2 regions of the Paraburkholderia bryophila genome follow, and region 1 is predicted to be linked to the other one. Evidence: riboswitches for the same ligand, from Rfam matches in the RefSeq annotation. Region 1 holds a riboswitch; the other holds the start of a gene.

Region 1 (3,404 bases):
GTCGCTGATCCGCTGGTCGGGGTTGTCGGCGAGGCGGTCGCGTTCGATCCGGTAGAACGCGCTGTCGTGCATCCACTCGTTCAGATAGCGCGTGGTCAGCCACTGGCGCCAGCGGAAGCCGAGCATCTGGCGCAGATACCGCCCGTACACCGCGAGGATGATGAAGGCGAACGCGAGGACCGAGAACACCATCAGCAGGTGCGGGAAATCGTGCACGTTCTTGGTCTGCAGCGCGTTGTAGAAGTCGGCGCTCCAGCGGTTCAGGCGCACGTTGATCCACACGACCAGCAGGTTCATCACGATGATCGCGATGAGCAGGCCCCAGGCGGTTTTTCGTTCTTCGGAGACCCAGTAGGGTTTGATCAGGCTCCAGGCGGAGATTTTTTCGTCCGGCGGCAGCGCGGGGCTGGCTGAGGTATTCGGTGTCATGAGCATCCTGATGAAGTGCTGGCCTGCATGCCCGGGCGTCGTGCTCGACGAACGCTCGTCCGGGCGAGCGTCCGATTCTGGCGCGCAGCCCTTAAGCGAAAATTAATTTGCGCCAGAAGGCTTCGCTGCCATGCTCCGACGGCGCGGGCGGCGGTTCATAAGATTCGCGTCGGACGCGCCGTGCCGTCGTGGCATGGGCTCGTTGCATTGTGCCAGAGCGCCGCGCCGGGCCGCATCGGCAACATAAAAGAAGGTGCCGGATCAAACTCCGCTCGAACACGCCGGGCGCTGGTTTGCGGGCGCTGCGGCTTTTATGGTCTAATGGCCTTCGACGAAACAGGGGTGCTTTGCCCACAGGCGCGCATGATTTTCATGCCGTAGCGGCAAGGCTGAGAGAGACCCTTTGCACCCGATCCGGGTAATACCGGCGCGGGAAGTTTCCGGAAGCAGCCAGTCTTCCATTCCCCGCCGGGGTGGCGTACGTCATCAGAACGTGCGTCGTGCCCGGCCGGCCTCACCCGCCGGTTTCGTCCTGGGTACGTGCGTTTTTTTTGCCGTACGGAAAGGACTCGATGACCGCCTATTCTTCAGTTATGTGTTTTGCTCTTCGTCGCGCCGCTGCCGGCGCGCTGTGCTTTAGCCTGTTTCGCCCGATTGAACATCGTGAAGCGGAGCGTGCGCAATGAGCCGTTCCGCGCAACCCGATTTCGCTGTTCTCGGTGGCGGCCTGTGCGGCCGGCTGGTCGCGTGGCGTCTGGCGGGCCAAGGGCATCGCGTGGCGCTGTATGAGCGTGGCGACGCCGCTGGTTCGCAAGCGGCAGCGTGGGTCGCCGCCGCGATGCTGGCGCCGCTCGCCGAAGCCGCCAGCGCCGAGTTGCTGATCACCCGCCTCGGCGCGAGTTCGCTCGATACGTGGCCGCAAGTGCTGGCCGAGTTACCCGAGCCGGTGTTCTTCCAGCGCAATGGCACGCTGGTGGTCTGGCATCATGCCGACCGCACCGAAGCGCCGCTGTTCGAACGCCGGGTGCGCTCGAATGCACCGGCTGACTTGCTGGACGGCGGCTTCGTCACGCTGGCCGGCGCGCAGCTCGGCGCCGCCGAGCCCGCGTTGGCCGGACGCTTCAACCAGGGCTGGCTGTTGCCGCGCGAAGGTCAACTGGATAATCGCCAGGTGCTGGCCGCGCTGGCCGCGGGCCTCGCACAACGCGGTGTCGAGACGCACTGGAACACACCGGTCGACGACCATTCGCTGCCGCCCGCGCGCATCACGATCGACTGCCGCGGTCTCGGCGCGAAGCCGGTGCTGCCCACGTTGCGCGGCATTCGCGGCGAAGTCGCGCGAGTGCACGCGCCCGGTATCAAACTGACGCGTCCGGTGCGCTTGCTGCATCCGCGTTACCCGCTGTATATCGCGCCGAAGCAGGACGATCTCTACGTGATCGGCGCCACCGAAGTCGAAGGTGAGGACATGTCGCCGGTCAGCGTGCGCTCGGCGCTCGAACTGCTGAGCGCGGCGTTTTCCGTTCACCCTGGCTTCGGCGAGGCTCGTATCCTCGAACTGAATTCGCAGTGCCGCCCGACGTTGCCGGACCACCGTCCGGCTTTGCTGTGGGATGGCGCGCAGACACTGCGCGTGAACGGCCTGTACCGGCACGGCTACATGATCGTGCCCGAAGTCGCCGACGAAGCCGTGCGCTTCGCCGCGGCGCTGCTCGACGGCCGGATCGGCGACGCCGATGCGTTCGCCGACTGGCAACGCGACGCGCGCTGGAGCGAACTGTTCCAGCTGGATTCCACGCGGGAGCCGGCATGAGCGTTGCGCGATTTGTCGTGTCCGGCCTGACGGTCCTGGACACGCCTTAACGCTGCACACTGTGTTGCTCCCGCCATCGATTGAACCGTATTCGAACACCATGAACATTCATATCAATCAGAAGCCGTTGTCGTTGCCCGAGGGCGCGACGGTCGCCGATGCGCTCGTCGCGTTCGGCGCTCGGCCGCCGTTCGCGGTCGCGCTGAACGGCGATTTCGTGGCGCGCACCCAGCATGCGGCGCGCGCGCTGCAGCCCGGCGACAAGCTCGACGTCGTGCAACCCGTGGCCGGCGGTTAAGCCCGCCGCTTACACCGCGTAAAGCTACCTACCGCTACGCCTCGCCACGACCTGCCGGAGACAAGGACAATGCCCATCACTTCCCCCCAAACCGCCGACGCGCTCACGCTCTACGGCGAAACCTTCGCGAGCCGCGTACTGCTCGGCACCTCGCGCTATCCGTCGCTGCAATCGCTGTCCGATTCGATCGACGCCGCGCGCCCCGGCATGGTGACCGTCGCGCTGCGCCGGCAGATGAACGAAGGTGGCGCCGAAGCCGGTTTCTTCGATCTGCTCAAGCGCCACGGCGTGCCGTTGCTGCCGAACACGGCCGGCTGCCTGAGCGTCGGCGAGGCAGTCACGACCGCGCACATGGCGCGCGAAATTTTCGAAACCGACTGGATCAAGCTCGAACTGATCGGCGACGACTACACGCTGCAGCCCGACCCGATCGGTCTGATCGAAGCGGCCGCGCAACTCGTCAAAGACGGCTTCAAGGTGCTGCCGTACTGCACCGAAGATCTGGTGATCGGCCGCCGTCTGCTGGATGCCGGCTGTGAAGCGCTGATGCCGTGGGGCGCGCCGATCGGCACTGGCAAGGGCGTGATCAATCCTTACGGCTTGCGGATGTTGCGCGAGCGGTTGCCGGACGTGCCGCTGATCGTCGACGCGGGGCTCGGCGTGCCGTCGCACGCGGCGCAAGTGATGGAATGGGGTTTCGACGGCGTGTTGCTGAACACGGCCGTGTCGCAAGCCACGCATCCCGATGCGATGGCGCGGGCCTTCGCGCTGGGTGTCGAAGCGGGTCGCCAGGCTTTTCTGGCGGGGCCCATGGCCGAGCGCGAAAGCGCGCACGCCAGCACGCCGGTGGTCGGCATGCCGTTC
Region 2 (3,404 bases), 1.2 Mb from region 1:
TTTGCGTCGCGCCGCTGTTTTTCCACTGGCTCAGCCAGTTGTCGGCGGGCGGGCAGCTATTGCAGCCTTCGCTACTGTAAAGCTCGACGAGCGCCACGCGGTGCGCCGGGCTGTGCGCGCTGCAGACGGCGGCGGCCGCGTTGGCGAGGCCGCTGGCCGCGAGCAGGCTGACTGCGGCCACGCAGGCGATGGCTCGCGTGAAGAGGCGGGCTGAAGAACGCGTTGGCGGCTGCATTAGCGGCTGCGTTGTCGGCCGCACAAGCGGCGGCGTTTCCGGCTGCACAAGCGGCCGAGTGAACAGTTGCGTTACTGACTGCGTTAATAGCCGATAACCAGCGCGGCGGGTACGGGCGGTTTGCATGACGTGCTCCCATCAGGATCTGCACGTTTGTCGAACCGCCCGGCCGCTTATGACAGGTCTTTCCAAATTTATTTCTATTGGCCTGGCCGCTCAGCGCGAATGGCTCAGTCGTAACTCATCACCACCGTCACGCGCGTGTCCGGTGCGACGTTTTTCGGCGACAACGACATCACGCCGCCGTCACGGCCGAACTTGTAGTGACCGTCGCGAGTCGCCGAAGCGAGCCGTCCGTCGCTCTCGACGAAGCGCGTGGCCACGCTGCCGCTCGAAGCCGAACTCACACCACCGTTCACCTGCAGCGCAACATCGGCGCCCGCGATCACCCCAGGCGGGCCGCGCAGCGCGACTCGTCACGCTGAGTACGGCTCGTCTGACAGGCGCGTTAACGGCACCGGCATGCGCGGCCTTGAATGACACACCCAAGCAAAGCCGAATCCGTCGCCACGCAGACGGCTCGTCGCGGCGTCGAACGAAGCGACGCAAGACCCCGTGCTAACATTCTCCTTTCAATTGCGCCGCGTTCGATGCACCCGCGGCGCCGAACCGATTCGATCCCGAACTCTACCGGTCAACTCCATGCGCTTTCCGATTTCCCGAGCCCACACCCGCTTGCGCCCTTGCCGCGCAACCGGTTGCGCGCGCAAGGAATTCGCTCCGCAGCGCAGCGGCGAGCCGGCCCGAATGCTTCGTCGAACGCTTCTCCGAACACTCCCCCGACTTCTCCCGCTCTCCGCCGCCCGGCGCCCGATCTAACGCAGCCCGCTCCCTTGCCCGAGCCGCGTAGTGGGGCGCCGGGCCGATCTCCTCCGCATGCCGTTCCCTTACCCGCAGATCGCACTGGAGTACCCGTCGTGAAGAAGACGAAAACCTGTTACCTGACCGAACTCGACGTCGCCCGTCTCGAGAAGCACGCGGCCGCGCCCGGCGCCGACGCCCGGCTGCAAGACATGCTCGACCAGGTCCTCGAACGCGCCGTGATCGTCGACTCGCGCGAGATTCCCGCGAACATCGTCACGATGAATTCGCAGGCCATTCTCGTGGACGAAACCAGCGGCGAGCAGATGACGTGGACCGTCGTCTATCCGCCTGAGGCCGAGTTCGCGCGCGGTCGTCTGAACGTGTTCTCGCCGCTCGGTCTCGCGCTGCTCGGCGCCAAACGCGGCGAGAAGATTCGCTTCACGCCGCCGAGCGGCGCCGAGAAAGTGCTGAAGCTCGAGAAGATCCTGTTCCAACCCGAAGCCGCCGACGACTTCACGCTGTGAAGCGGCCACGCAGCGGCGCGAATCGTTGCGCCGCAGCATGCCTGTGAGGCTTATCTCTAGAACAATAGGTCGCGGCCGGCGGCAGTGATACCCGCAGTGATACCCGGTATCCGACTTTTCAAGACAGGTTGCCAAGCAGCGCCCGGCCGGTGTATCGTGTGCGCTGCTAACGCGGGGGTCCTGCGTCGCACGGAGGTTGGAGGTCCGTGCTGCGTGGGTGAGAAATACCCTTTGAACCTGATCTGGATAATGCCAGCGCAGGGAAGCGTACGGATTTCGCACCTGGTCTACTGTTTCATCTCTCGCGATTTCCGACTTCTTCCGTCTCGTCTCCTGCTTAGCCGCCCCACATTGCATTGGCATGGGACCGGAATAGGCATTCAAGCGCCAACTCCGGTCAACCTAGGAGATAAACGCATGAACGCCAACCCGAAATTCCTTTCCGCCGACGCGCACGTCGACGAAGCCGCTGTCGCGCCGCTGCCGAATTCCCGCAAGATCTACGTGACCGGCTCGCGTCCCGACCTCCGCGTGCCGATGCGCGCAATCTCGCAAGCGGATACGCCGGACAGCTTCGGCGGCGAGAAGAATCCGCCGGTCTATGTCTACGACACGTCGGGCCCCTACTCCGATCCGGACGCCAAGATCGACATTCGCGCCGGTCTGCCCGCGCTGCGTCAGGCGTGGATCGAAGAGCGCGGCGACACCGAAGCGCTGACGGGTCTGTCGAGCGACTTCAGCCGCGAACGCGCAGCCGACACCGCGACCGCCGAACTGCGCTTCCAGGGCCTGCACCGCACCCCGCGCCGCGCGATCGCCGGCCAGAACGTGTCGCAGATGCACTACGCCCGCAAGGGCATCATCACGCCGGAAATGGAATACATCGCGATTCGCGAGAACCAGCGCCGCGCCGAGTATCTGGAAAGCCTGAAGACGAGCGGCCCGAACGGCGAAAAACTCGCCGCGATGATGGGCCGCCAGCACCCGGGCCAGGCGTTCGGCGCGAGCGCGTTCGGTCCGAACGGCCTCACCGCGATCACGCCGGAATTCGTGCGTGAAGAAATCGCCCGCGGCCGCGCGATCATCCCGAACAACATCAATCACCCGGAAAGCGAGCCGATGATCATCGGCCGCAACTTCCTCGTGAAGGTGAATGCGAACATCGGCAATTCGGCCGTGACGTCGTCGATCGGCGAAGAAGTCGACAAGATGACGTGGGCGATCCGCTGGGGCGGCGATACGGTGATGGATCTGTCCACCGGCAAGCACATTCATGAAACGCGCGAGTGGATCATCCGCAATTCGCCGGTGCCGATCGGCACGGTGCCGATCTATCAGGCGTTGGAAAAGGTCAACGGCAAGGCCGAAGATCTGACCTGGGAAATCTTCCGCGACACGCTCATCGAACAGGCCGAGCAAGGCGTCGACTACTTCACGATTCACGCGGGCGTGCGTCTGCAATACGTGCCGATGACCGCCAAGCGCATGACCGGCATCGTGTCGCGCGGCGGCTCGATCATGGCGAAGTGGTGCCTGGCGCACCACAAGGAAAGCTTCCTGTACGAGCATTTCGAAGACATCTGCGAAATCATGAAGGCCTATGACGTGGCCTTCTCGCTCGGCGACGGCCTGCGTCCCGGCTCGATCTACGACGCCAACGACGAAGCGCAGCTCGGCGAACTGAAGACGCTCGGCGAACTCACGCAGATCGCGTGGAAGCACGACGTGCAGACCATGATCGAAGGCCCCGGCCATGTGCCGATGCAGTTGATCAAGGAGAA

Evidence for each region. A riboswitch is a leader RNA that binds a small molecule or an ion and turns the genes downstream of it on or off. The one in region 1 is predicted to bind thiamine pyrophosphate.
Region 2: it holds a riboswitch for thiamine pyrophosphate, as region 1 does, so the genes downstream of both, thiC (phosphomethylpyrimidine synthase ThiC) here and GGD40_RS14355 (FAD-dependent oxidoreductase) in region 1, are expected to answer to the same signal.

The regions. Positions count from the first base shown of each region.
Region 1 is NZ_JACCAS010000001.1:3,216,775-3,220,178, forward strand. Features, by position in the region: gene GGD40_RS14350 (ABC transporter ATP-binding protein/permease) at 1-429, opposite strand, end outside; TPP riboswitch at 758-882, shown strand; gene GGD40_RS14355 (FAD-dependent oxidoreductase) at 1,112-2,242, shown strand; gene thiS (sulfur carrier protein ThiS) at 2,343-2,540, shown strand; gene GGD40_RS14365 (thiazole synthase) at 2,616-3,404, shown strand, end outside.
Region 2 is NZ_JACCAS010000001.1:4,385,883-4,389,286, reverse strand. Features, by position in the region: gene GGD40_RS19735 (DUF1223 domain-containing protein) at 1-235, opposite strand, end outside; gene GGD40_RS19730 (hypothetical protein) at 466-642, opposite strand; gene GGD40_RS19725 (GreA/GreB family elongation factor) at 1,213-1,623, shown strand; TPP riboswitch at 1,787-1,905, shown strand; gene thiC (phosphomethylpyrimidine synthase ThiC) at 2,041-3,404, shown strand, end outside.